Regions from separate parts of the Comamonas sp. UBA7840 genome, predicted to be linked through region 1. Evidence: predicted binding sites of a transcription regulator. Region 1 holds the regulator's gene; each other region holds the start of a gene.

Region 1 (9,701 bases):
AGCCCACGGACAACAGGCAGCCGCCCCTGATCCAGAAGGTCGTAATACTCTTCCAACGTCTTGGCATTTTGGCTGTAGGTTGCACCCACGCGACCAATCGCGGAAACGCCCAAGGCAATCAAATCGCAGTCTGGCTGCGTGCTATAGCCTTGGAAATTGCGGTGCAAGCGACCTTGGCGTTTTGCAATCGCCAACGCATCTTCCGGCAACGCAAAGTGATCCATGCCCACATAAACGTAGCCAGCTTCAATAAAGCTTTCAATGGCAGCAGACAACATGCCCACCTTGTCGGAGGCTGATGGCAAGTCTGCTTGCAAGATACGGCGCTGTGGCTTGAAGCGCTCTGGCAAGTGCGCATAGGCATACAGCGCAATACGATCTGGCCGCAACTCCGTCACCTGTTTGAGCGTTCGAGCAAACGATTCGGGATTTTGCTTGGGCAAGCCGTAAATCAAATCCACATTCACCGACTGAAAGCCCAGCTCGCGCGAAGCAGCCACCAAATCAAACACCTGCTCCGCAGGCTGCTCACGGTGCACCGCTTTTTGAACTTCCGGATCAAAGTCTTGCACCCCAAAGCTCAAGCGGTTGAAGCCGATTTCTTTGAGCACTGCCAGGCGTTCACGCGTCACGGTGCGTGGGTCAACTTCGATCGAGTATTCACCCGCCGCTTCAAACACAAACCGCTCACGCAGCATGCGCCACAGGTTGCGCAGCTCATCGTCCGTCAAGAAAGTAGGCGTGCCGCCTCCCACGTGGAACTGGCTCACAACCTGCCCACGACCACAGTGCTGCAGATGCAAATCAATTTCGCGCTCCAAATAGCGCATGTATGTCACAGCACGTTCATGGTGCTTGGTGATGATCTTGTTGCACGCGCAGTAGTAACACAGGGAGTCACAAAATGGAATGTGCACATAGAGCGACATCGGCTGGTTTACAGCAGCTGCAACTTTGCGCTGCTTCAACGCCAAGATATAGTCACTATCACCAAACGCCTCCACAAACCTATCCGCAGTGGGATAAGAGGTGTAGCGCGGGCCTGGCACGTCATAACGACGCAAGAGTTCGGGGGTGACGACGGTCATGAATGAATCTTTTCCTTGATGACCATACTTTGCAACAATCGGCCACGTTTATCCTTGACGTGAATCAAGAGGTTGATGTACAAGGAATGTCACAATTTGAGCGACATCATTCCTTACTCCTTCGAGCTATCCCATAGTCTCTTATCTGATTTTTTAACTGCACAAGTCATCTTCTTACACAAGACTCTTGGGCTTTCGAGTACATGACTCCTCCAACCATCAAAGTTACCTGCTCCAACTGCAATTTGCGTGAACTCTGCATGCCCATGGGCCTGAATGAGCAACAGTTGCAGCGCATCGATGACATTGTGGCTACCCGCCGCAAAGTCAAACGCGGAGCAACACTGTTTCGCAACGGAGAAGCATTCACATCGCTGTACGCCATTCGCACGGGCTTTTTCAAAACCTGCGTGGCCACAGAGGATGGTCGCGACCAAGTGACTGGCTTCCAGATGGCTGGTGAAATCATTGGCCTGGACGGCATCGTCAATGACCACCACACCTGTGATGCCGTAGCACTGGAAGATGCCGAAGTCTGCGTCATGCCTTTTGACGGATTGGAAGAAATTTCGCGTGAAGTGACTGCCTTGCAAAGCCATGTGCACAAGGTGATGAGCCGCGAGATTGTGCGCGAGCACAGCGTCATGCTACTGCTGGGCAGCATGCGTGCCGAAGAGCGCTTGGCTGCTTTTATTCTGAACTTGGTTCAACGCCTGCATGCACGCGGTTTCTCCTCGTCGGAACTGGTGCTACGCATGACACGCGAAGAAATTGGCAGCTACCTGGGTCTGAAGCTTGAAACCGTCAGCCGCACCTTCTCCAAATTTGTGGAAGAAGGCATGGTTGAGGTAAAACAGCGCCACGTGCGCATTTTGGACACTGCTGCACTGCAGCGCTTGGTCAACAGCCAGCACGAGTGCAACAAGTAAGCGCTCTGGCTTTCCCATAAAAAAACCTCCCAGCGTAGGCTTGGGAGGTTTTTTTATGGGTGGTTGCTTTTTTATACAGCGACTGCCACAACACTGCCTTCGTTACATGCTGGGCTGGGCGTTCACTTCGGAAGCAGAAATAGACAGCAAAACCGTCAAATATCCAGCAGCCACAAAAACCACCCAAAAAGCAAAAAAGGCCAAGGTATAAATCGCCGTGCGGGATAGCTCAATCCCTTGCCCCAACCACAACATATCGTGCGGGTCGAATGCGGCAAACACCAGCATTTCCATCACGCCAGCTGCCAAAAAAGCGGGCCAAACAATCCACATTAAACGTCGTGTCCACATGTGCACTCCTTTGCGTGAATCATGTGGACATTGTGAGCACCATTCCCAACCAGGCTGCGTGGGACAAACGCTAAATAAAAATAATAGCTGCCAGCGCAATATTTACAATGACTTGTGCATTAAAAGCACTTGAAGTCAGCATATTTAAAGCGCAAGCAGCTACTTTTTTTAATAAACCGTTATTTAGGTGCCAGATTGGGCAAATCAGCATCGGGGGTTGTCACATGGTTACGCGCAGCACCCGCTGGCGCCAAGCTTTTTTCGATGTGGCGCAGTTCCTGGTTGATATTCAGGCCCTTTTGGTAGTAATCGTTGTCCACTACGGGATCCGCACCATTCATGGCAATCATGGCTGTCACGATACCTGCCACGACCACCACGGCAGGCCCTGCGAACACCAGCCATACGTGGCCATATTTCCACCAAGGACCTGATGGCACTTCCAGCTTTTTTGCTACCTGAGTCATAACCCACTCTCTTTCCATCAAACGCAGTGTGCAAGCACTCAGTCTTGCACACCAACAATGCTGCGTTCTTAGCGAGGCACTAAGAAAACTGATTTTTCAAGCACATGGCCTTTGCCACTTTGTGCCGTGATTTCAAACTCAATAGGATGTGAACCAGGTTCAGCAGTTCCATACGGAATTTGTACGCGCACAGCAACACCACGCGTTTGGGCGGAGTCCACGTCCACGGTGGTGCTTTCTGCCATCGCAATGCCCTCCAGCCCCTTCACAGCAACGCTATAAGTTTGGGCTTGCTCCGTAGCATTCATTACCTGCAAACGATAGACATTCTCCAGCTTGCCACCGGCCACAATCCGCGCCAACGATGCACGGTCCCGAATCACATCAACCTTGAGGGGCTCTCGCACCGCCATGCTAAAGACCATGGCCGACGTCAAACCCACCAAAATCATGGTGTAAATCAGCACGCGGGGGCGCGCAATACGACGCCAAATTTGCGCACCGGTCCAGCCTTTGCTCACCGCATTTTGCGTCGTCAAGCGTATCAACCCACGCGGATAGTGCATGTTGTACATCACGTTGTTACATGCATCCACACACAAGCCACAACCGATGCACTCGTACTGCAAACCATCGCGAATATCGATGCCAACCGGGCAGACCTGTACACACAACTTGCAGTCGATACAGTCGCCCAAGCCTTGGGCTTTGTAATCCACGTCTTTTTTGCGAGGACCACGGTTTTCACCACGCTTGGCGTCATAGCTGACGACCAATGTATCTTTGTCAAACATCGCGCTTTGGAAGCGCGCATAAGGGCACATGTACTTGCACACCTGCTCACGCATGTAGCCTGCATTGCCATACGTCGCAAAACCGTAAAACAACACCCAGAAAATCTGCCAGCTGCCTTGGAGCGCCAGCAGCTCTCCACCCAACTCACGGATAGGCACAAAGTAGCCTACGAAGGTGAAGCCGGTCCACAGCGCCAAGGCAATCCACAAAAATTGTTTAAGGGTTTTGCGCCAGATTTTTTCCAGCGTCCAGCCCCCTTGGTCCAAGCGAATACGTGCACTGCGGTCACCCTCGACCTTGTGCTCGATCCACATAAAAATTTCGGTATATACCGTTTGTGGACATGTAAAGCCGCACCACAAACGCCCAGCCACTGCGGTAAACAAAAACAGCGACAGCGCACTGACAATCAGCAAACCCGTCAGATAAATGAAATCTTGCGGATACAGCACGTAACCGAACAAATAAAAGCGTCGCGCCCCCAGGTCAAACAAGACCATTTGGCGCTGCCCCCAATCCAGCCACGGCAAACCATAAAAAATCAGCTGCGTCAGCCACACCATGGCCCAGCGCCAGCTCATAAAACGTCCGCTGATGGAGCGCGGATAAATCTTTTTATGCGCTTCAAAAAACGATACGGTTTTTTCCTGGCTATCCGCTTTGATAGGAATGATTTTTTGCGGTTTTTTTTGCTCGGAACTCATGAGTCAAACTCCCTAAATCGCACCAAAGAAAAAGGCGGCACACAGTGCCGCCTTCACGATCGCCACAACGATCAGTTGGTTGCTCCAGGCTTGCTATTAGACAAGCCCCAAACATAAGCAGTCAAAACGTCAATCTGCGCAGGAGTCAATTTCTTGTTCTGTGCAGGCATTTCGTTCAGCTTGCCGTGGGTGATGATGTCCACAATCGCTTGTTCACCCCAGCCATGCAGCCAGATATCATCGGTCAAGTTAGGCGCACCCAGCATGGTATTGCCCTTGGCATCCGTACCGTGGCATGCCGCACAAGCGGTGAACTTGGACTTGCCCAAAGCAGCCTTCAAAGAGTCATGAGGGCTGCCCGACAAGCTCATCACGTAGTGTGCCAAGTTACGAACATCATCAGGAGTGCCGACCACTTCAGCCTGAGGCGGCATCATCGCCACACGGCCTTCAGTAATGGTTTGCTTGATGTTGGCAGGCGCGCCACCATGCAGCCAGTCGCCGTCGGTCAAGTTAGGGAAGCCTTTGCTACCGCGAGCATCCGAGCCGTGGCACTGGGCGCAATTGTTCATGAACAAACGCTCACCAACAGCCATGGCTTGGCCGTCCTTGGACATATCTTCCGAGCTCATGGCTGTAAAGCGCGCATACAGAGGTTCCAACTCTGCATTTGCTTTTTCAACCTCTGCCTGATATGCGCCCACCTGGCTCCACTGCATCTTGCCAGCATAAGAGCCCAAACCTGGGTATGCCAGCAAATACAGCAAGCCAAAGACAACAGTGATCACAAACATCCAGACCCACCAACGTGGCATCGGGTTGTTCAATTCGCGCAGGTCTTCGTCCCACACGTGGCCAGTGGTGTTATCGCCGTCAGCCACGACCTTTTTACGGGCAGTGATGATAAGCAGTACCAAGCAAGCAATGATGCCCACCACAGTAATGCCAGCGACGTAGACCGACCAGAAGTTATTTACGAAATCGCTCATGGGATGTTCTCGTTCTGGATGGGGAATCAGTCTTGTTGAAACGGCAGCTGTGCCGCTTCGTCAAAACGCTCCTGATTGCGGCGGGCATACGCCCACCACCAGATGCCGATGAACAGCGCCATCGATACCAATGTTGCAACAATGCGCATTGTGGTGATGTCCATAGCCCTATCCTTTTTACTTAAGCGCTGTACCCAGACCTTGCAGGTAAGCAATCACTGCTTCCATCTCAGTCTTACCCTTGACTTGCTCTGCAGCACCGGCGATTTGCTCATCGGTGTAAGGCACACCAACAGTGCGCAGCGCAGTCATACGCTGTGCAACCACCGTATGGTCAACCGTGTTTTTGTTGAGCCAAGGGTACTCAGGCATGTTCGATTCAGGCACCAAGTCACGAGGGTTGTTCAAGTGGATACGATGCCATTCGTCGCTGTACTTGCCACCCACGCGGTGCAGGTCAGGACCTGTACGCTTGGAACCCCACTGGAAGGGATGGTCGTACACGAACTCACCCGCCACCGAGTAGTGGCCGTAGCGCATGGTTTCTGCTCGGAAAGGACGGATCATCTGCGAGTGGCAGTTGTAGCAGCCCTCGCGGATATAAACATCACGACCCATCAACTGCAAAGGCTGGTAAGGCTCTACGCCTTGCACAGCTTCTGTCGTAGATTTTTGGAAGAACAGCGGAACAATTTCCACCAGACCACCCACAGCCACTACCAGCAAGATCAAAACGATCATCAAGAAATTGCTGGTTTCGACCTTCTCGTGGGTGAACCCTTTGTTGTTGTTTGCGGACATTTTTCAGGCTCCTCGTACTTAGGCGTGAGCAGGGTTAACGGCAGGCACTGCCACCTTCACAGAACGACCCGAAGCCACTGTCTTCATAACGTTCCAAGCCATGATCAACATACCAAGCAAGTACAACAGACCACCGATCACACGGATCACATAGAAGGGGTAAGAAGCCTTCACGCTTTCCACAAAGGTATAGGTCAAAGTACCGTCAGCATTCACAGCACGCCACATCAGGCCTTGCATCACACCGGAGATCCACATCGCGGCGATGTAGAGCACGATACCGATCGTGGCCATCCAGAAGTGCAGCTCAATCGCAGACTTGGAGTGCATTTCGGTTTTGCCAAACAAACGCGGGATCAGGTAATACAAAGAGCCCATGGTGATCAAGCCCACCCAGCCCAAAGCACCAGAGTGCACGTGACCCACGGTCCAGTCGGTGTAATGCGACAGTGCGTTCACTGTCTTGATCGCCATCATCGGACCTTCGAAAGTGGACATACCGTAGAACGACAGCGACACGATCAGGAAGCGCAGGATGGGGTCTTCGCGCAGCTTGTGCCATGCGCCAGACAGCGTCATCACACCGTTGATCATGCCGCCCCAAGAAGGTGCCAACAAAATCAGTGAGAACACCATACCAACGGACTGTGTCCAGTCAGGCAGCGCGGTGTAGTGTAAGTGGTGAGGACCTGCCCACATGTAAGTAAAGATCAGCGCCCAGAAGTGCACGATCGACAGACGGTACGAGTACACAGGACGGCCAGCTTGCTTAGGCACGAAGTAGTACATCATGCCCAGGAAACCTGCGGTCAAGAAGAAGCCCACCGCATTGTGCCCATACCACCACTGCACCATCGCGTCTTGCACGCCGGCATAAGCGGAGTAGCTCTTCATAAAGCCTGCAGGAATAGCAGCGCTGTTCACTACGTGCAGCAAAGCTACCGCGATGATGAAGGCACCAAAGAACCAGTTAGCCACATAAATGTGCTTAACCTTACGTGTACCAACCGTGCCAAAGAACACAATCGCGTAGGACACCCACACCAAAGTGATCAAGATGTCGATAGGCCATTCCAGTTCAGCGTATTCTTTGCCGGAGGTAAAACCCAAAGGCAAGCTAACAGCTGCAGCCACAATAACCAACTGCCAACCCCAAAAGGTAAATGCAGCCAACTTAGGCAAGAACAACGTGGTTTGACAGGTACGCTGAACCACGTAGTAGCTGGTTGCGAACAAGGCGCTTCCGCCGAACGCAAAAATTACCGCGTTTGTATGCAATGGGCGCAAGCGACCAAAGCTGAGCCAAGAAATACCGAAGTTGAGTTCGGGCCAAGCCAATTGGGCGGCGATAAAAACGCCGACCAACATGCCTACTACCCCCCACACGACGGCCATGATTGAAAACTGCCTAACTACGGTATCACTGTAGTGTGCAGCACTAGTTTTTAGAGAATCCATCGGGCACCTCTTAATATGCAGTCGAAAGTGTTCACTGTTATGGTTTTTTCGTTGTTGACAAACATCAATCGTCTCGAAGAATGCGCTCTGCCTCTTGCTCGACGCTCTCAAATTGGCCGCGATAAATTGCCCACCACAGACCACCTGCAATGAACAACACCAAAATCACGGACAAAGGAATAAGTAGATAAAGAATTTCCACGAAATGCCCTTTATTTAGTCAGTGCCACCACACCAGGAGTCTGTAAAGACGTGCTTGCACTCAACTGCACAGCGGCGAATGTCGAAGGTTTTGCCAATCGCGCCGCATTCAGAACCACCAATAAAGAGCTCAAAGCCATCCCAAGCCCTGCCAGCCACGCCGGCATGAGCCCCATCATGGCCAACGGAATAGAGGCAGCGTTATAGAACGCTGACCAAAACAAGTTTTGACGCACAATGCGCAAAGTTTTGCGGGCCAGCAATATGCTTTGCAACACCAACTCTAAGTTGTCACTCAACACCACAAAGTCAGACTTCGCCTGAGCCAAAGGTACCGCCTTACCAAAAGCAAACGACGCATCAGCTCCCGCCAAAACCGGCCCATCGTTGAGACCATCCCCCACCATGCCGACACGATGGCCCGCCTGCTGTGCAGTGAGGATGATCTTGAGCTTAGTCTCTGGCGAGCACTCAGCGTCATAGCGCTCAATACCGAGCTGTGCAGCAATACGTGATACCGCTTGACGCCCGTCGCCAGACAGCAACTGAACATCAACTCCGCTTTGCTGCAAAGCAGTTACCACCTGCTTGGCCTCTTTGCGCACACTTTCGTTGAGCTCAAACAATGCGAGCGAGCGCACCTCTTGAGCCGATATTTCTTGCGCCAAATAAACGGCTTGCTTTTCACTGCACAACTGCCCCGTTCCAGCAAATTTTTGCGATCCAAGGCGCACCCACATGGAAACCCCAGCATCGTTCGCTTTTTGAACCTGGGCACGCAGTCCTTGCCCACTGATTTCCTCTAGCGACAAAACCTGCCACTCAGCAGCAAGTGCAACACCAAAGCCAGCAACTGCTTTAGATACAGGATGACGAGATTGCAGAGCAATCGCAGCCGCCAATCCTTGCCAATCCTTCGCTTCAGACTGATTGAGCACCGCCATTCCGGAGACTTCCATCCCGTCCTTGGTGAGCGTGCCCGTCTTATCAAACACCAAGGTATCAATGGATGCCAGCGCCTCCAAGCCCTGCAAATTGCGCACCAATACCCCTTGGCGCGCAAGAGTACCAGCCGATGTGAGCATCGCCACAGGAGTTGCCAAAGAAAGCGCACATGGGCACGTCACAATCAGCACCGAGGCAGCTACCATCAATGCCCGTCCTGGACTTTCTGACCACCAATACATGGCTGAGGCAGCAGCTAACACCAGCACCACAATCAAGAAAGGTGCGGCAACTTTATCCGCCAATTGAGCCAAGCGCGGCTTTTGCGTGGACGCACTCTCCATCAGATCCACGATCTGTGCAAACTTTGTCTGCCCACCTACGTGCTCAACCTGCAACTCCACAGGTGCCGTCAAGTTATAGCTGCCTGCGATCACTCGCTCGCCCTCGCCACGCGAGACCGGACGAGACTCCCCTGTTAGCAACGCCTCATCTGCTTGCGTACGCCCAGCAAGAATCAGCCCATCCGCAGGAAACGCCTCTCCAGGTAAGACGCGCAAAACATCACTCACACTTATTTTCCGCAACGGCACTCGTATAAAACCACCATCAGGCTGACGCTGCTCAACGCTATCAGGCAAACGGTTTAATACAGCATCCAAAGCCCCTGCCGTACGATCACGCAAACGAATTTCCAGCCATCGCCCCGTTAACAAAAAGCAGACGAACATGGTCAAAGAATCGTAAAAAACTTCTTTACCAAATATCCCGGTTGGCGCGAACGTACCTATCGAGCTGACGATAAAGGTAATGATCATGCCCAGAGCCACAGGCATATCCATGCTGACTCGAAACTGCTTAAGGTCACGCCATGCGCCACTAAAGAATGGGCCACAAGCAAAAATCAGCATGGGAATACAAATCACCCAAGAGGCCCAGCGCAAAAGCCGCTCGTACTCCATGAGTAAATCAT
Region 2 (9,701 bases), on a different contig from region 1:
GCTGCGGGTGAACGCCCCCAGTTGCGAGGGCGCCATGCTCATGGGCCCGGTGCGGTGCAGCAGGTATTCCCAGCCAATGCGCAGCTTGCCCCAGCGGGTGGCCGCCAAAGTGTTGAGGGTGGTGGCATCGCTGACTTTGTAGACCGAGCGAATTTGCAGATGGTCTTGCAAGTTGGCGCCAACGCCCGGCAGGTCGTGCACCACCGGAATGCCCTTGGCGTGCAGCAAATCGGCCGGGCCAATGCCCGACAGCTGCAGCAATTGGGGGGAGTTGATGGCGCCCGCGCATACGATCACCTCTTCGGTGGCGGTGACGTGCTCCATGCCGTCACCCGTCCACACATTCACGCCGGTGCAGCGCACCGAGCCATCGGCCTGCTTTTCGGTGATCAGGCGCATGGCCTGGGCCGAGGTCCACATCTCAAAATTGGGGCGGCCATAGCACTTGGGGCGCAAAAAGGCTTTGGCGGTGTTCCAGCGCAGGCCGTCTTTTTGGTTGACCTCAAAGTAGCCCACGCCTTCGTTGCTGCCGGTGTTGAAGTCGGGGGTGGCGGGAATGCCCGCTTGCTGCGCGGCTTGCGCAAACGCATCCAAGATGTCCCAGCGCAGGCGCTGCTTTTCAACGCGCCATTCGCCCTTGCTGCCGTGCAGCGCGGCAAAGCTGGCGTCGTGGGGCTGGCCTTCATCCAGTCGCCAGTGGCTTTCATGCCGCTTGAACGCGGGCAGTACGTTGTCCCAGGTCCAGGTGTCATCGCCGGTCAACTGGGCCCACTGGTTGTAGTCACGTGCCTGGCCGCGCATGTAAATCATGCCGTTGATGCTGGAGCAGCCACCCAGCGTCTTGCCGCGCGGGTAGCGCAGGCTGCGGCCGTTGAGGCCAGCGTCGGGTTCTGTCTGGTAGAGCCAGTCGGTGCGGGGGTTGCCAATGCAGTGCAGATACCCCACCGGAATGTGGATCCAGTGGTAGTCGTCTTTGCGCCCTGCTTCCAGCAGCAGCACGCGCACATTGCGGTCTGCGCTCAGGCGGTTGCAGAGCAAAGCACCTGCGGTTCCGCCCCCAATAATGATGTAGTCGAATGTGGTTTCGCTCATGGTGTGCGCTTGTCAACAAGCCTCCGGGGTGGGGCCGCAGCAAGCATTTTGGAGGGCTGGTGCCGCCTGTCGATAGGGAAAGCGTGTAGTCCATGGCTTACTTTGTCACGGGGTGTGCAGCCCTGGCTGACAGGCGTGCTGGCGCTGAACCTTCGGCGTCGGCGCAGAAAGCTTGTAAGCTTGGGGCAACTTGGCTCTCTCCCGCACTATGAAAGACAGCACCCCCCGCCTTCACCCCACCTCGACCCCAGAGGGTGCGTGGGTGCAGTTGCAGGGGCGCTGGGGTGCTGCGGAATTGGGACAGCGTGCGAACTGGGAGGCGGTGCAAAAAGCCTTGCGCAGGCATCCTGCGGGAGCCGATCAAGGCTGGGATTTAGCACAGCTGGAATGGCTGGACCACATTGGCGCACAGTTGCTGTGGAACCACTGGCAGCAGGCATGGCCCGCCAGGCTCCAAGCCAGCGACGCGCAAAAAGCCATGCTGGCGCGCATTGCGGCATTCCAGCAGGCCCCCGTGCCCGAGGCCCCGGCACTGGGCTGGATGGGGCACATCAACCAACTGGGGTTGCTGGTGTTGCGGGCGCTGGGTCATTTCCAGCACTTGGTGCAGCTGATTGGCCAGCTGGCCCTGGATTTGGGGTATTTGCTGCGCAACCCGCGCAAAGGCCCGTGGCGGGATTTTTCCGGGCACCTCTACAGCATGGGTGCGACCGCGCTGCCGATTACAGCGTTGGTGGGTTTTCTGATTGGGGTGGTGCTGGCCTACTTGATGGCACTGCAGCTGCGGCAGTTTGGCGCAGAAGCCTTTATTGTGGACATTCTGGGCATCTCGCTGATCCGGGAGTTGGGGCCCTTGTTGGCTGCCATTTTGGTGGCCGGGCGTTCCGGTTCTGCCATCACGGCGCAGATTGGCGTGATGCGTGTGACCGAAGAGCTGGACGCCATGCAAGTCATGGGCATTCGCCACGGCTTCAGGCTGGTCATGCCCCGTGCCATGGCGTTGGCCGTGGCCATGCCCTTGATCAGCTTGTGGACCACGCTGGCCGCGCTGGGCGGCGGCATGCTGGCAGCGGATGCGACCATGGGTATTTCTGCCGCGTATTTCTGGGAGGCCTTGCCCAATGCCGTGCAAATTGGCAATTTGGTGTTGGCGGTGGCCAAGTCGGTGGTGTTTGGCGTGTTCATCGCCTTGATCGGCTGCCACTGGGGCCTGCGCGTGAAACCGAATACCCAAAGCTTGGGGCAAGGCACGACGGCATCGGTGGTGTCCTCCATCACCATGGTGATTTTGGTGGATGCGATGTTTGCGATCGCCTTCAAGGATGTGGGGTTCTGAGCCATGGAGCGCACACACAACACCGAATCGGTCGTCGTGGTCGACAAGCTGTGGAGCATCTTTGGCGAGGGCGACAAAGCTTTTGCGGTGCACCAAGACCTGGATTTGACGGTGTACCGGGGCGAAATGCTGTCTATTGTGGGCGGCTCTGGCACAGGGAAAACAGTGCTGCTGCGCCAGATTCTGGGCTTGCTGCACCCGGGCAAAGGCACGGTGACCACCTTGGGCCGGCCGGCGGCAGAGCTGTGCCAAGAAGGTGCGGCGGCGCGGGTGGGCATGCTGTTTCAGCACGGCGCGCTGTATTCCGCCTTCAATGTGCTGGAAAACATTGGCTTTGCGCTGCGCGAGCAGGGCACCCTGCCGGACGCGATGGTGGATGCGGCTGCCATGATCAAGCTGCAGATGGTGGGCCTCAAGCCGGAGCATGCCATGCGCATGCCTGCAGATTTGTCGGGCGGTATGGTCAAGCGTGTGGCGCTGGCGCGGGCGCTCATCATGGATCCGCCGCTGCTGCTGCTGGATGAACCCACGGCGGGGCTGGACCCCACCAGTTCGGATGAGTTTTGCGCACTGCTGCGTGACTTGCATGCCGAGCTGGGGTTGACCGTGATCATGGTGACGCATGACCTGGACACCTTGTTTGCCTTGTCCAGCCGCGTCGCGGTGCTGGCCGAAAAACGCGTGCTGGTGACGGGCACGCCGCGGGAGGTGGCGCAGTTTCAGCACCCCTTTATTGAAACTTTCTTTCAGGGCGAACGCGGTCGCAGAGCGATGGCACCTGCCCCGGTGGGAGAGCATTAAGCATGGAAAACAAATCACACGCCATGGCGGCAGGCACCTTTGTGCTGGCGCTGGCCGTATTGCTGGCGGGCGTTGCCCTGTGGCTGACGCGCGATCGCCATGAGTACCAGCTCTATGAGCTGTCAACATCGGACACCATCAGCGGTCTGCAAAACCAGGCCACGGTGCGCTACAAAGGCGTGGCTGTGGGCAAGGTGACCGACATTACCTTTGACGATGTGCAAAAAGGCAATGTGCTGATCCGAATTGCGGTGGATAGCAAAGCACCCGTGTCCACCACAGGCACATACGCCATGCTGGGCTACCAGGGGGTGACGGGGATTGCGCACATCCAGCTTGATGATGTGACCGAGCCGATGGCGGAGCTGCCCCACGGTGCCAGCGACTTGCCGCGTTTGCCCATGAAATCCTCACCCTTGAGTGTGCTGGCCGACCAAGGCATGACCATTTTGAGCAAGGTGGATGAAGCCACCAAACGCATCAATCAACTGCTGGGCGATGAGAACCAGGAGCGCTTCAGCAGTTTGCTGGGTAACTTGTCAGATGCTGCAGGCAATGTGAGCGCAGTCACGCGGGCCATGAACACCACCTTGCGCGAGCAGGTGGTGCCTGCGGTGCAAGAGTTCCCGGGCTTGACTCAGGATGCGCGCAAAGCCATGCAAGCCATGGAGCGCGCAGGCAATGAAGCCGGGGCGCTGGCCCAGGATGTGCGCACCATGGCCGTGGCCATCCAAGGCCCCGGCGGCGCGCTGGAACAAATCACGGCCAGCACCCAGGGCATGGCGCGTGCGGTCGATCGGTTGGATCGCGCCACGCTGCCGGGCATCAGCCAGGCAGCCAGCGACGTGTCATCTGCCGCACGCCGCATGGGCAGTGCGGCTGCGGGGATTGGCGACAACCCGCAGTCTTTGCTCTATGGCGTCAGCGGCAAGCCCGGCCCGGGTGAGCCCGGCTTTGTGGCACCCCAACCAGCACCATGAGGTCACGCGCGATGCACATGCACTTCTACAAAAAATCGTGGTGGGCGGCTGGTGCCGTCGCACTGTTCTTGGCGGGCTGCAGCAATTTGCCCAGCCCCCCGCAGGCGCTGGTGCGCTATGACCTCGGCGCAGCCCCGGCGCTGCTGGCCGCCAGCGCGCCGCTGCAACCGATTGCGCTGGCGCAGATACAGGCGCCGCTGCAAGTTGAAGGCAGCACGGGGCTGCGCTACCGGCTGGCCTACGCCGATGCGCAGGAGCTGCGCACCTATGCCCAGGCCCGCTGGAGCCTGCAACCTGCGCAAATGGTGCAACAGCGGTTGCGTGAGCATTTGAGCCAAGGTGGGCGCGTGGTGTTGTCGGCGCAGCCCGGCGAATTGCCGCCGCTGGTGCAGGGGCGGTCCGTGCCGGTGCTGAGCCTGTCGCTGGAAGAATTCAGCCAGGTGTTTAGCAGCACCCGGGACAGCGTGGGCTGGGTGCGCATTCGCGCCACCTTAGTCGATCCCGCGCCACGCGGTGATGTCTTGCTGGCGCAGCAGGTGTTTGAGGTGCGCCAACCCGCTGGCGCAGCCAATGCCGCAGGGGGCGCCCAAGCCTTGTCGCAGGCCGTGGATGCCGTGGGGGTGCAGCTGCAACAATGGTTGCAGCAAGCCGTGCCCGCCAAACCTTAGCGAATACGCCGCATGCGCGCTTTGCAGCCCCGCTTGTCGGGGCTTTTTTGCGTTGGGCAAAACACTGGTGTAAGGCAATGCCTTGTGCTGGGCGGACTTTGATGTGACGCAAATCCTTAAGAACTGTCAACCCTAAGCTGACGCCCATTGAAACAACCCATATAACAAAGGAGTTGCACTATGGCAACACTTGAGTGGAGCGCAGACCTGGTGCTGAACGTTCCAGCCATGGATGAAACGCACAAAGAATTTGTCGAGCTGTTGGCCGCCGTGGAAAGCGCAGACAACGAGCAGCTGGGCAGCTTGTGGCAAGCGCTGATTACGCACACCGAGGCGCACTTTGGTCAGGAAGACCGCTGGATGGTGGCCACGGGCTTTTCCGTCGGCAACTGCCACGCAACGCAGCACAAGGTGGTGCTGGAAATCATGCATGAAGGCGGCAAACGCTATGCCGAAGGCGATGCCTCCATGATTCGCGGCATGACGCCGGAGCTGGCCTCCTGGTTCAGCTACCACGCGCAGACCATGGATGCGGCGCTGGCACAGCACATGGACAGCGTGGGGTTTGACCCCGTCTCTGGTGTCGTCAGCAACGCAGAGGCGTTGCCGCCAGCGCTGATCAGCGGCTGCGGTGGTGCATGTTCCACCCCCCAGGACCACGATCAGCACGCCGAGCAAGCGGGCAAAGTGGCGCAGGCAGCGCTGTAAACTGGCCCACTGCCAACCTCGCGTTGCTTGCTTTCAAGCATCCAGACCGCAGCGGCAACTGCAGTCTGGTGGAGCAGCGGCGCTGTACAGCGGCTTTACCCGGCCAGAACGGGGAAAATTTTCATCAGCCCGCCCGCCATCACTTCTACCGCCAGGGCGGCCAAAATCAGGCCCATTAACCGTGTCATCACGTTGATGCCGGTTTTGCCCAGTACGCGGGCAATCGGCTCGGCCATGGAAAAGCTGGCCCACACGGCTGCTGCCACCACCACCCCATAACCCACCAGCGCCAAATGCTGCCAGAAGGTGGCGGCTTGATCGGCATAAATCACCACCGTAGACATGGCCGCAGGCCCGGTCAGCAGCGGGATGGTGAGCGGTACCACGGCAATGCTGTTGCCCATGGCGGCCTTTTCGGCACCAGCTTCCAGGGTGTCTTCAGGGCGGCGGTCTTCGGCTGGGCGCGCGTTGAGCATGTTCATCGCGCTGATGAGCAGCAGCAGGCCGCCGCCGACCTGAAAGCTTTGCAAAGAGATGTTGAAAAAGTCCAGCACCTGCAATCCGATGAGCGCGCACGCTGCAATCACCACAAAAGCGCTGAAGGCGGCGGTGCGAATGGTTTGTGCGCGCTGGGCGGCATCAAAACCCTCGGTGTAGTGGATAAAAAACGGCACGATGGCCAGCGGATTGACGATGGCGACCAAGGTGATGAGCGGTTTCAAATCCATGGGGAGTCTAGGCCTGCGAAAAATAAGGGCGAACGTGGAACGCAGAATGCTTAAAGTCGCCTGCGCAATGGACGAAGTCTATAGAGCCTTGAAGACGGCGGGGCAGCGCCGCACCACAATCAGGAGAAGCAAGCATGGGTCAGTTTGTACAGCTAACGGCAGCAGATGGCACGGAAATTCCCGCATGGGTGGCGCAGCCCGACGGGCCGGTGCGGGGCGCGCTGGTCGTGGCGCAGGAGATTTTTGGAGTGAATGCCCATATCCGCAATGTGACCGATCGCATGGCGGCCCGTGGTTTTTTGGCGATTGCTCCGGCGCTGTTCACGCGGCTGGAGGCAGATGTGCAACTGGGCTATGACGCCGAGAGCATGGCCCGCGGCAAGGCCTTGAAAGCCGCTGCAGAGGCCTTGCCTGATGAAGGCGTACTGCAAGACGTGCGCGCGGCCGCGCAGTGGGCGCAGCAACGTGTGGGCGGCCAGAAGGTGGGCATGGTGGGCTTTTGCTGGGGCGGGTTGCTGACGTGGCGGGCCGCCAATCTGGTGGACGAGCTGGGCGCGGCGGTGTGTTACTACGGCGGCGGCATGACGGTGGAGCCGGAGGTGCTGCGCACGCCCTTGGTGCCGGTGCTGGCGCATTTTGGTGCGCGCGATGCGCACATCTCCATCGAGAGCGTGATGGCCTTCAGCGCCCTGCACCCCGAGGTGCAGGTGCATGTCTATGAAGCCGACCACGGCTTTAACTGTGACCAGCGCGCCAGCTTTGACCAGATCAGCGCCATCCAGGCCAAAGACCGCACGCTGGCGTTCTTCGATCAGCACCTGGGTTGATGGTTGATTGCCGGAGCTGGCTTTTCAAAAACAAGAGCTGCTTACGCTCATGACTGCGTGCTTTCCATATCTAAACCTACGGAAAACAAGCCATAGCATTCGCGGGCCGCTCTTGTTTTGATGGAGCCAAGTCAGGTGTTTTCTCCCAGCAGACTGTCGCGCTCAATGTAGCGGCGGCGCAGGAAGAACACCAGCAATGCTGCGCCAATCAAGGCCATGGCGCCCATGGCCCACCAGAAACCGTCTTCTGCGTGCACCAGCGGCAGCACATCAAAGTTCATGCCGAACACGGCGGCAATCAGGTTCAGCGGCAGGAAGATGGCGGTCAAGGTGGTCAGCGTGCGCATGATGTCGTTGGCGCGGTTGCTTTGGGCCGAGAAGTGCATCTGCAAAGCGGCTTCGGCACTTTGCTCCATGCGGTGCACGTGGTGGCTGACGCGCTCAATGTGCTCCAGCACGTCGCGCGAGCGCACGCGCAGCAGCTCGCGCGCGCGGCGCTCGGCCGTCTCATTTTCCTCGGGCCAGCTCTCCAGCGCATCGATCCAGTCCTGCACGGCGGCGCGCTGGTCTTCGCAGATTTCATTGAGCTGGTGCAGGCCCAGCTGCGCCTGCAACACCTTGCTCCAGTCGTGAAAGCGCGAGTTGGGGTTGAGCAGGGCCATCTGCCACTGCTCCATCTGCCTGGCCATGTCGCGGCGCAGGCTGAGAAAGCCGTCCACCATTAGGTCGAGTTGGCGCAGCATCAGGTCGGCGCTGCTGGCAGGCAGGCGGCTGTTGGCCGTGCTGCGTTTTTCCGGCGCGGTGCTGGGGGTGAGCAGGCGCTGCAGGTGCTGTGCGCGCACCGGGCAGTCTGCGGGGTGCACGCTGAACAGCAGCGGGTCAAACACGGCAAAGCCGACGGGGGCGGTGTCCAGGTTCTGCAGGTTGGTCGGGGCGGGCGTTGGGGCCTGGTGCCGCCAGCTGCGCGCCGTGGGTGCTGGTGGGGGCGGGGGTGCTGCGCCTTCCAGCCGGCGAAACAGCATCAGGTCGTAGTCGGAGGTGTAGTCGAAGGTGGATGGAATCTGGGCATTGAGCAAGTCGGAGATGTGTAGATCCAGCAGCGGCGTGCCGCACAGCTGTTGTAGCAGGCTTTGCACGGCGGGCAACTGGCGCTCCAGCTCGGTGCGCTCGCACGACAGCCAGTAAAAGCTGCCGGGGGCGGGTGGCGACGGTAAAGCCGCTGCACTGGCGGTGTCTGCGGGCCAGGTGCCCAGGTCTTGCACGAGTTTGGTGGCAGGCTGAATCAGCAGCAGACGCATGGAGTTGGTGCTCAAAATGGCTGGTAACGCTTGTGGTGCAAGCGCTGGCAGCTATCAAAACAAGGTGCGCATAAAAAAGGCAGCCCTGCGGCTGCCTGGTGCGAAGGGATCGCTGGAGCTTACAGGCCGCGCAGCTTTTTGGCAGCGTCCATCGCGAAGTAGGTCAAGATGCCATCGGCCCCGGCGCGCTTGAAGGCCAGCAGCGATTCCATCATCACGGCGTCGTGGTCCAGCCAGCCGTTGGCGGCAGCGGCCTTGAGCATGGCGTATTCACCGCTGACCTGGTAGGCAAAGGTGGGCACCTGGAATTCGTCCTTGACGCGGCGCACCACGTCCAGATACGGCATGCCGGGCTTGACCATGACCATGTCTGCGCCCTCGGCGATGTCCAGCGCCACTTCGCGCAGGGCTTCGTCGGAGTTGGCGGGGTCCATCTGGTAAACGTTTTTGTCGGCCTTGCCCAAGGCGCCACGCGTGCCCACAGCATCGCGGAAGGGGCCGTAGAAGGCGCTGGCGTATTTGGCGCTGTAGGCCATGATCTGGGTGTGAATGTGGCCTTGCAGCTCCAGCGCTTCGCGGATGGCGCCAATGCGCCCGTCCATCATGTCGCTGGGGGCCACCATGTCGGCACCGGCTTCGGCGTGGTTCAGGGCCTGGCCCACCAGCACTTCCATGGTCTCATCGTTGAGGATGTAGCCGGCTTCATCCAGGATGCCGTCCTGGCCGTGGCTGGTGTAGGGGTCCAGGGCCACGTCGGTCATTACGCCCAGTTGGGGGAATTCCTGCTTCAGCGCACGGATCACGCTGGGGATCAGGCCGTCGGGGTTGAGGGCTTCTTTGCCATCGGGTGTTTTCAGGCTGGCATCAATCGCGGGGAACAGCGCCAGGAAGGGGATCTCCAGCTTCACGCATTCCTCGGCCACGGGCAGCAGCAGATCCAGACTCAGACGGTCCACGCCCGGCATGGACGCCACGGCCTCACGGCGGTTGCTGCCTTCGTGCACAAACACAGGGTAGATGAAGTCATGGGCCGACAGCTGACTCTCTCGCACCAAGTTGCGGGTGAACGCATTGCGGCGCAAACGACGAGGACGGCTTTGTGGGAAAGGAGTAGGGCTAGACAGATGCATGGTCGCCATTGTGCGCTTGTCCGCGCAAGCATGCGAGTGATAGCGCTTGATACAGGTAAACCTTAGGCTGGATCCGCGCCCAGCTTGGGGATAGCCCTGTGTACGTAGGCATAGGGCACAGATAGATTTAGTT
Region 3 (9,701 bases), on a different contig from region 1:
GGGCAAAGGTGCAGGGGCCAACAACCACTGCTCCAGCGAACCATCTGCATGGTCCCCCTCGAACAGCCGGTGCTGGCCCAACAAGACCGCCAGCAAGGCCGCCACCCAAACAACGCCGGGCGCGATCTGCCGGAGCAAGGCGCTGTCCGGCCCCAAAGCCAGCGGAAACAGGCTGCCCACCATCAGGAAAAACGCCAAACCACTCAGGGCATCGGCCGGCCGGCGGACGGCCAGACGCAGCTCGCGCACCACCACCGCCCTCAGCATGGCGCCTCCTGCTGCGCCGGAGCCGCAGAGGGGGCACTCAAATCCAACACCGGGGCCGGCACGCCAGGCACCAGCAACCCGCGATGGCTGACCACCATCGCCAGCCCTCCCGCCTGGGCGTGTGTGGACAGCAGTTGCACCAGCAAGGCGCTGCCCTGTGCGTCCAGCGCATTGTCTGGCTCGTCGAGCAACCACAGCGGGCGTTCACTGAGCAGGACCCGGGCAATCGCCACCCTCCGTCGCTGCCCCTGGGACAAGCGGCCAAAAGGACGCGAAGCCACATCCAGGACATCCAGCGCGCGCAGCACCTGGGCCGCACGTTCACCGGACCAGGGCACGGCCTGCATCTGGAGTGCGAAACGCAGATTCTCAATCCCACTGAGGGCATCGCTCATGCCGCACTGGTGCCCCAGGTACGACAGCTGCCGCTGGAACGCGGGGCTGGATGCGATGACACGCTGCCCGCACCATGCCAGCGCCCCGGCACGCCAGGGGATCAGCCCGGCCAGACTGCGCAGCAAGGTGCTCTTGCCAGCACCGTTACTGCCCTTGAGCTGCAGCACCTGGCCGGCCTGCAGGCTGAAATCGATCTGGCGCAACAGCACACGGCCATTGCGGATGCAGCCAAAGCCAGCAACGTCCAGGCTCCGTGGCGCATGCTCCGCAGACACCATGCGATCAGGGCTTGGCCATGGCGACAGGGGCTGGCACCACCTGGCCAGGGCTGTCACTGGGGCCTAGCCCCGGAGGGATGTGTGGCAACTGGTGGGCAATGCCCTTGTGGCAATCGATGCAGGTTTTTTCCTTGTTCGCCAGGTAGGTGGAATGCATGTTCTGTGCCCGCTGACTCTGGCGCGTGAAGTCCATGGAGTCGTAGTTGTGGCAGTTTCTGCATTCCAGGGAATCGTTGGCTTTCAAGCGCGCCCATTCATGCTGCGCCAGCTCCAGGCGCTTGGCATCAAATTTTTCCGGTGTATCCACCGTGCCAAAGATCTTGCCCCACACCTCCTTGGACGCCTGCATCTTGCGCGCCATCTTGTCGGTCCAGTTGTGTGGCACGTGGCAGTCTGAGCAGATCGCGCGCACTCCGGAACGGTTGGTGTAGTGGATGGTGCTCTTCAGTTCGGCGAAGACGTTGTCGCGCATTTCATGGCAACCCGTACAGAACTTCTCGGTGTTCGTGACCTCCATCGCGGTATTGAAAGCCCCCCAGAACAGGATGCCCGCAATGAACCCGCCAATCGTCAGGAACCCAAGGCTGAAATGGACGCTAGGGCGCCGTATGACGGCCCAGTAGCGCTTGAGTAATTGCAGCATGCTTGTGCCCCAGTTCATGGTTTCTTGGATGCGTTCGCAGGATTTTGCAATGCTTTCAGGAGCAGGCTGTCCACATCCTGGAATGTATTTCTTACGAAAGGCGTCGCATTGTCCTGCCCCACATGGCACTGCACGCAAAAGTAGCGTCGGGTCGAGATCTGCGCCAGGGTATTGCCATCGCGGTCCTGGTAGTGGGTGATGGAGACCGGGATCGCCTGAGAGACTTCCGCTTTGGTGCGGGAGTGGCAATCCATGCACTTGTTGAAGTTCTTGTCGACCTGGTAGCCATCGATGCGGTGCGGAATCACGGGCGGCTGCTGCGCGTAGTTGCGCGTGCGGCGCATATCATCGTTGATGGGATTGCCCAGCACCGGGGGTTTGGTGGTTTCCAGCAAGGGAGCCGTGCCGCGGGCCTTGTCGTACAAGGGCTCGGCGGAGGCCGTGCCGGTCGCGGTGACCACACCGATACACAGCATCAGTGCCATGCCCAGTTTCTGTATGCGTTTCATGGGGTGCTCCTCTGCTTGTCCTCAGACCTTGGTCAGCCTCACGGCACACTTCTTGAAGTCGGTTTGCAACGAGATCGGGTCAGTCGCGTCCAGCGTCACCTTGTTGATCAGCTGGCTGGCGTCAAACCATGGCACATAGACCAGGCCACGCGGCGGCTTGTTGCGGCCGCGGGTCTCCACGCGGGAGCGGATGGCCCCACGGCGCGAGGCGACTTCAACCTCGCTGCCCCGGCGCAAGCCCAGCGCCTTGGCATCGTCAGGGTGCATATAGCACAGCGCATTCGGCATGGCACGGTGCAGCTCGGGCACACGGCGGGTCATGGACCCGGAGTGCCAGTGCTCCAGCACACGGCCAGTGGACAGCCAGAACGGATATTCCTTATCAGGAGCCTCGGCTGCCGGTTCATAAGGCAGGCCAAAAATGACCGCCTTGCCATCCTTGTGGCCATAGAAATCGAAACCAGTTCCAGGCTTCACATACGGATCGGTTCCCTCACGGTAGCGCCACTTGGTTTCTTGCCCGTTGACGACAGGCCAGCGCAACCCGCGCACCTGGTGGTAGACATCGAACGGTGCCAGATCGTGCCCATGACCACGCCCGAACGCTGCGTACTCTTCGAACAACCCCTTCTGGGGGTAAAAACCAAACAACTCGGCCTCGTGGTTGTTGTATCCCGCCTCCATGTCGGTCACCGGGAATTTGTCCACCTGGCCATTGCGGTACAGCACATCAAACATGGTCTTGCCGCGGTACTCCGGGGCCTTCGCCAGGAGTTCCTCAGGCCACACCTCCTCGATCTTGAAGCGCTTGGCAAACTCCATCAGCTGCCACAAATCCGAACGTGCTTCACCGGGCGCCTTGACCAGTTGGTGCCAGAAGTGCGTGCGGCGCTCAGCGTTGCCGTAGGCACCTTCCTTTTCCACCCACATGGCGGTCGGCAGGATCAGGTCCGCCGAAGTCGCCGTAACAGTGGGATAGGCATCCGACACCACAATGAAGTTATCCGGATTGCGATAGCCCGGATAACCTTCTTGCACCATGTTGGCGGATGCCTGCATGTTGTTGGTCACCATGACCCAGTAGGCATTGAGCTTGCCATCCTTGAGCATCCGGTGCTGTTGCACTGCGTGATAACCGGGCTTATCGGGAATGGTGCCATCTGGCAACTTCCAGATTTTTTCCGCGGTTTTGCGGTGCTCGGGATTGGTAACCACCATATCCGCGGGCAAGCGGTGCGAGAACGTACCCACTTCGCGCGCCGTGCCACATGCCGAAGGCTGACCAGTTAACGAGAAAGGACTGTTGCCCGGGGTCGCGATCTTGCCAGTGAGCAAGTGGATGTTGTAGACAAGGTTGTTGGCCCAAACGCCGCGCGTATGCTGGTTGAAGCCCATAGTCCAGAACGACACCACCTTGCGCTTGGGGTCCGCGTACAACTCGGCCAACTCCTTGAGTCGGTTGGCAGGAACGCCTGTCAGTTTGGTGGTGTATTCCAGGGTATAAGTGGAGACGAACTTGGCGTACTCCTCATAGGTCATGGGCTTGGCACCATTCGGGTCACCGGCATTTTTTGCAGCTTTTTGCAGAGGATGCTCTGGACGCAAGCCATAACCGATGTCCGGATTGCCCAATTTGAAGTTGCAGTGCTTGGCCACAAACTCCTGGTTCACACGCCCTGTGGTGATGATGTGATTGGCAATGTAGTTCAAGATCGCCAGGTCGGTCTGCGGCTTGAAGGTCAGTTCAATGTCTGCCAGTTCATACGAACGGTGTTCAAAGGTAGACAACACGGCCACCTTGACGTTCGGTGCGCTCAAACGGCGATCCGTCACGCGCGTCCAGAGCACAGGATGCATTTCTGCCATGTTCGAGCCCCAGAGCACAAAGGTGTCCGTAGCTTCAATGTCGTCATAGCAGCCCATAGGCTCATCCATGCCGAAGGTGCGCATGAAGCCTGCCACAGCCGAGGCCATGCAGTGGCGCGCATTCGGATCAATGTTGTTGGAGCGGAAGCCGGCCTTAAAAAGTTTCGAGGCTGCGTAGCCCTCCCAGACTGTCCACTGGCCCGAGCCGAACATGCCCACGCCGGAAGGGCCCTTTTCCTTAAGCGCCTTCTTGAATTGCTGGGCCATCACGTCGAAAGCCGTGTCCCATGACACATGCTGGAATTCCCCATCCTTGGCATACTTGCCGTTTTTCATGCGCAGCAAAGGCTGTGTCAGACGATCCTCGCCATACATGATCTTCGACAGGAAGTAGCCTTTGACGCAATTGAGGCCCCGATTCACCTCGGCCTGAGGATCGCCCTGGGTCGCAACCACCCGGTTGTCCTTGACGGCCACCATCACGCCGCAGCCGGTACCACAGAAGCGGCAGGGCGCCTTGGACCATTTCATGGGAGCGCTACCACCCGCTTGCGTGCCCTCCTGAGAGATGGCGTGGATGGGAATGCCTGCCACAGCGCCCGCGGCGGCGGCGGCAGTTTGACGAACGAAATCGCGACGGGTGCTAGTCATGGGAGACTCCCTCGTTAAGTAATTGCCGGGGTTCTGCGTGCTGGTACACCAGAGAGACGTTCAGTACGCCATCGATCAACCGAATTTGCGCCACCTGATCCATGATGAAGTCGGCGCTGGGTCCCTCCAGGGTGACCACCAGCTTGCCGTCTGGATGGGTGCCATGCACTTGGATGGAGTCCATTTTGGCCAGCGCCTGCCCTACAGGATCAAGCGCCTGCGGCATCGTATGAACCACCAGGCTGGCAATGTGCATCTCATCGGCCATCGAATGCAGGGCTTCAGGCATGAGGAGGACCCGCAAACATCTGGTAGATCCAGACCAGGAAGCCGTAGCCGGCAATGATCAAACCAGCCAACACCGGCGCCATCACTACCGTTAGAAAAGCAAAGCTGCGCAACTCTTCTTTGCGTGCCGTGGGATTATTTTTTTCAAGCATAGCCACCTTTCTGGATGACGGTTTACGTTACAGATGCTCTGCCAGAACTTCAATCCACTCAAACCCGCAACGATCAGAACACTTGCAACCACTTTAGAGATATTGCCAATCCACTCAATTGATTCACATCAAATATATATTTTAACCTCGTTTTCCAAATAAATAAAAAATACTCCAACAACAATCTCTATTAAAAAATACCTCCCAAGCAAAATTACACACGAAAAATTATTGCAATCCATATACCAACAAATCACCTTAATTATTGATTTGCATCAAAAATTAATTGATTGACGTGAATATTTTTTTAAAAACATCTACTCTGCATGAAAGTTTTGTATTTATTGAAAAGACTGCAATGACTAGCCTTCTGAAAATCCAGGAACCGTCCTCGCTGCAGCCGCAGCACCGCCCGTCTCTAAAAGCCTTTCTGGAACTGGGGTTTCGGCCGCTGTACCTCTGTGGCGCACTCTGGGCCATAGTGGCGGTATCACTCTGGGTGTTTGCGCCCTTTCTCCTGCAAGGTGTAGCCGCCGGCGTCTTCTGGCATGCCCACGAAATGTTCTGGGGCTTTATTGCAGCGATTACCGTAGGCTTTCTACTGACTGCCACCAATAACTGGACAGGCTTGAATCCATTACAAGGCCCAGCGCTAGGTGGTCTCGTCTTGCTATGGTCGGTAGCACGAATTGGATTTTTGCTCCCCGGAACCACAGCCTTCGGTATCGCGAGCATCGCCGACATGCTGTTTCTGAGTGTCGCCGCGCTGGCAATCGGTCGATGTTTGTTTGCCCGTCAAAGTCGGCACAACTACATCTTAGTTGTGCTGCTGCTGGGTATGGCGGCTGCTAACGCCGCCTATCTCTACGCTTGCTGGAAACAGCTTGAGTACGTCATCGTCATGCATTACTTCTTCACAGGCATGCTCTGCATGTCCGTGATTGCTTTGCTCATCGCACGCCGGGTTATTCCATTTTTTGCCAGCCGCGCACTTCCCCAGCTAACACTCAACCGACACACACGCAGCGGCCAATGGCAAGCCGCCTTAGCCGCTTTGGGAATTCTCACGTGGTCATTCGGATTTAACCAATTGGCAACCCTGTTTTTGGCCGCTGCGGGGCTGATCACACTGTGGCATGTGATCGCCTGGAAGCCCTGGTCCGTCATGGGCACTCCTCTACTCTGGATTCTCTATCTGGGATATATCGGACTTGGTCTGGGTTTGTGGGTTGCCGCAACTTATGCCATGGGTTGGACATCCCGTCTGTCATGGCCCATCCATATGCTGGGAATGGCGGGGTTTGGCGCACTCATCATTGGCATGATTACGCGCACAGCGCTTGGACATACGGGCAGAGCACTGGTTGCAGATTTCAGCATGGTGTGCAGCTATGGCTTGGTCGCTTTCGCCATTGTTTTGCGCCTCACAGCACTGAGCGTCAGCACCCATCCGCTACCGTGGCTGCATGCCAGCGCCTTATGCTGGATTTTAGCATTCGCCTTGTACTTGTGGCGATTTGTACCATGGCTCGTACGCCCCCGCGCTGATCAGCGCTCCGGCAAACCCATACCAATTCAGCGACCACTCCACTAAAACGAGATGCGCCTCACCACTCTCACCGACTACGCGCTGCGAGTCCTTATCTACAGCGGCCACCACTCAGAGCGCTTGTGCACTATCAGCGAAATTGCCACCGCCTTTGATATCTCACAAGCGCACTTGATGAAAGTATCCCAACTGCTGGCACAGCAAGGGTGGATCACCACGGTGCGTGGCAAGCACGGGGGACTGCACCTCAGCAAAGCCCCTGACCAGATCCCACTGGGCGCAGTGGTTCGCAGCATTGAGCCCGACTTCAACATCGTCGAATGTCTGGGGCCTAACAACCAATGTCGCCTCACGGGAGGCTGTGCGCTGACTTGCATTCTGAATGGCGCCCTCAAAGCCTTTTTGCAGCATCTTGACTGCTACACCCTGGCGGACGTAATCACCCAGCCCAAAACCGCATCACCTGGGCACCTCCCTCTCCTGCTGAATAAATTGACTTCCGTGGAGGCTCAAAAGCCGTAAGGGCTGAATCATCCCCAGCGGCTTTGACTGCAAGACACGTGAACGTAAGCGCTCTTGGTTCAAACGGATCCAACTGATTACGTTCAGCAACTTGGCGTAACAAAATCGATGACCTTCAACATAGGATCGCTGTCTGCAGCGTGTAAAGACTGCTTTCCTCCACAACGACAGACCTGAATTTTTTCTGCACACGCAAGATTGGGCTTTTTACTGACAAGCGCAACGTTTCGATTTGCGAAAAACTCTACTCCTTGAAACGTGATTTTTTGTTAAATAACTGTGTCCAGTGCTTCCATGCACTGCACGCAAGCCCAAGGCGCGGGAGAGCATCGTGAATGTAAACAACACGCAGCATCAAGACACAGTGACGCTGCATAAGTACCCTGCTGACAGAAGCTTGTCCTCCACATGGCCAGACTTTCTAGCAGGCCAAGCTGAAAAACCAATTCGGGTGATGGTGGTAGATGACGACAGTCATGTACGCATGGTCATTGCTCAGGAGGTGATGAATGACCACCGGACGGTGGTCGTCGCACAGGCCAGTTGCTTGCGCGAGGCACGCAAATACATCCGACAGCATGATTTCGATGTCATGCTGGTTGACCTGAACTTGGGCAACGGAAACGACGACGGCTTAGAGCTGATCGATGTGATGAAAAGCCTGCGCCCTACGGCAGAAGCCATCGTGGTTTCGGTTGTTGAAACCGAAGAACAAGTACTGCGCGCCTTCGAAGTGGGGGCCACAGGCTATCTGGTCAAAAACTCTTGGTTTGGCAGCTACGTGCAGGCGGTGCTTCAAGTGGCAAACGGCGGAGCATCCATCACTCCTAGCTTGGCCCGAAGGTTGTTACAGCGCTTCGACAAAAACATTGTTGCAGCTACTCCATCCGCCTCACCCTCCTGCGCTGCTGACCTCATTTCCGCGCGCGAACGCAAGGTACTTCGGATGGTGGCAAACGGCTACACCAGCGCAGAGATCGGTCATCAACTCGAAATCAGCACCACCACGGTGAACGCACACATCAAAAGTATTTACTGCAAATTGCAAGTCCACACGCGTGCGCAGGCAGTTCGTTTTGCGCTGATGCGTGGCTTGCTGTGAATTGGGGAGTGGCTGATTGCTAGTGCGGTCCACCATGCTTTGGCGACTTACAACTTGGTCATGGCAGCTGGTGCTGGAGCTATGCTGGCTCTGGTACATGCCCGCAACATCTGCCGCTTTTGTGCGCTGGGTGTCTTATCTTTCCGTGATCTCCAGCACATGCATGTGCATCTGGTACTTGGCCAAAACGTATCGCCACAGACTGTGGCGACGCCGAAAGAGCGTGCGCCCATCCCAAGAAATACGAACCGAGCGCCGCAGAATCGCCCAATCTCTGCACGATGTGCTTGGTAGTCAGCTGGTGTATGCGCTATCGCTATGTATCAACAAACCAGACCCCGCGCTGCAACAAACCCTGGAGCAAGGCCTGCTGAATTTGCGCCTGATTGTCGACTCCATGGATGGGCAAGACGACGTATTGCCAATATGCATGGCCAGATTTAGGCATCGGGTTCAGCCCGTGCTGGATCGCCGTGGCATCTTGCTGCATTGGAATGTCTGTGACGACGATACACTGCAATCGTCCGATCACCTGCCTCGAGGGCACCTTGCCCAAAACATAGTCGCCGTACTGCAAGAAGCCATCAGCAACATCTTGCAGCATGCGCATGCCCGTGAAATTTGGATCACACTTCACCTCCACGACCTAGCTTGCACAGAAAACGCAAACCAGCGAGGTCATCTGTGCGTAGAAGACAACGGCTGCGGCATACCCACCTGCGGGCAAGCAGGAATGGGGCTAGCCAACATGCACCAGCGTGCGCATGCGATCGGAGGCCAGCTGCAAATCAGCCCTCGAGCTGGTGGTGGCACCTGCCTGCACCTGAGCTGGTAGAGCGCGACCAGCCTTCCGCCGCCCACCTATGCGCATGGGCGTGCTACTGCAGAACTTCTGCCTCCTCGAAGGATCGAAACATTCACGGGTATCGGAGATGCGCCATACAGCAGCCTCCCGCCCGTGAGTCAATCCGCACACCACGTGCTCCGACAACACAAGCGAATCTATTGATCCATCGATTGATTGGAACGCATCAATGGATAGGTGCGTTTGCGCGCTGCAACGACAAAATAAAAAAAACCTATGAACAACTTTTAACCATAGGTGCAAACAATTTCAAAAAATGCATTCTGTTGCAACGCCAATTCTGCTTGCGCATATTTTTTTTTAATAGCAACATGCGCAAATCTGATATGCGATTTGAGCATTTTTAATTCATTTTCTCTGGCACTACAAACTCGTATTCGCATCTAGTTATGGGAATTGAGCAGGTTGACGCAAGCACACACACTGGATCCCGACGCCACCAAACTTTGCACCGCTGAATCAGGTCTGTGTTTGGTGAAGTCATAGACCGAAGAAAGGGTCGAATTCGATTGATCCTTTTCGGGCATTTTTCCGATCCTCCAGGAGAAACATCATGAAATCGCTTGCAATTCTTGCCCTGAGTGCTATCGCAACTGCAGCAATGGCTGCCGGA

What was found. Region 1 encodes FNR, which switches genes on or off when oxygen is low (the NO sensors DNR and NnrR bind a similar motif). Its sites were predicted from a motif close to TTGATNNNNATCAA; they were not measured.
Region 2: the regulator FNR is predicted to act here: its motif matches at 4,976-4,989, upstream of B3R00_RS14180 (hemerythrin domain-containing protein).
Region 3: the regulator FNR is predicted to act here: its motif matches at 5,316-5,329, upstream of napE (periplasmic nitrate reductase, NapE protein).

What each region holds. Positions count from the first base shown of each region.
Region 1 covers NZ_DLTI01000008.1:24,428-34,128, reverse strand. Annotated here, with positions in the region: gene hemN (oxygen-independent coproporphyrinogen III oxidase) at 1-1,088, opposite strand, end outside; gene fnr (fumarate/nitrate reduction transcriptional regulator Fnr) at 1,292-2,017, shown strand; gene B3R00_RS01700 (hypothetical protein) at 2,120-2,368, opposite strand; gene B3R00_RS01695 (FixH family protein) at 2,548-2,835, opposite strand; gene ccoG (cytochrome c oxidase accessory protein CcoG) at 2,904-4,334, opposite strand; gene ccoP (cytochrome-c oxidase, cbb3-type subunit III) at 4,406-5,323, opposite strand; gene B3R00_RS01680 (cbb3-type cytochrome oxidase subunit 3) at 5,350-5,487, opposite strand; gene ccoO (cytochrome-c oxidase, cbb3-type subunit II) at 5,501-6,124, opposite strand; gene ccoN (cytochrome-c oxidase, cbb3-type subunit I) at 6,143-7,582, opposite strand; gene ccoS (cbb3-type cytochrome oxidase assembly protein CcoS) at 7,647-7,784, opposite strand; gene B3R00_RS01660 (heavy metal translocating P-type ATPase) at 7,795-9,701, opposite strand, start outside.
Region 2 covers NZ_DLTI01000036.1:21,384-31,084, forward strand. Annotated here, with positions in the region: gene B3R00_RS14155 (GMC family oxidoreductase) at 1-1,092, opposite strand, end outside; gene B3R00_RS14160 (MlaE family ABC transporter permease) at 1,301-2,428, shown strand; gene B3R00_RS14165 (ABC transporter ATP-binding protein) at 2,432-3,229, shown strand; gene B3R00_RS14170 (MlaD family protein) at 3,232-4,209, shown strand; gene B3R00_RS14175 (ABC-type transport auxiliary lipoprotein family protein) at 4,221-4,877, shown strand; gene B3R00_RS14180 (hemerythrin domain-containing protein) at 5,058-5,585, shown strand; gene B3R00_RS14185 (MarC family protein) at 5,681-6,313, opposite strand; gene B3R00_RS14190 (dienelactone hydrolase family protein) at 6,448-7,140, shown strand; gene B3R00_RS14195 (magnesium transporter CorA family protein) at 7,272-8,438, opposite strand; gene hemB (porphobilinogen synthase) at 8,558-9,568, opposite strand.
Region 3 covers NZ_DLTI01000027.1:83,343-93,043, reverse strand. Annotated here, with positions in the region: gene ccmB (heme exporter protein CcmB) at 1-267, opposite strand, end outside; gene ccmA (heme ABC exporter ATP-binding protein CcmA) at 261-941, opposite strand; gene B3R00_RS10970 (cytochrome c3 family protein) at 946-1,584, opposite strand; gene B3R00_RS10965 (nitrate reductase cytochrome c-type subunit) at 1,599-2,093, opposite strand; gene napA (periplasmic nitrate reductase subunit alpha) at 2,115-4,610, opposite strand; gene B3R00_RS10955 (chaperone NapD) at 4,603-4,914, opposite strand; gene napE (periplasmic nitrate reductase, NapE protein) at 4,892-5,050, opposite strand; gene B3R00_RS10945 (NnrS family protein) at 5,409-6,644, shown strand; gene B3R00_RS10940 (RrF2 family transcriptional regulator) at 6,651-7,121, shown strand; gene B3R00_RS10935 (LuxR C-terminal-related transcriptional regulator) at 7,576-8,223, shown strand; gene B3R00_RS10930 (hypothetical protein) at 8,540-8,833, opposite strand; gene B3R00_RS16350 (sensor histidine kinase) at 8,819-9,058, shown strand; gene B3R00_RS10925 (hypothetical protein) at 9,642-9,701, shown strand, end outside.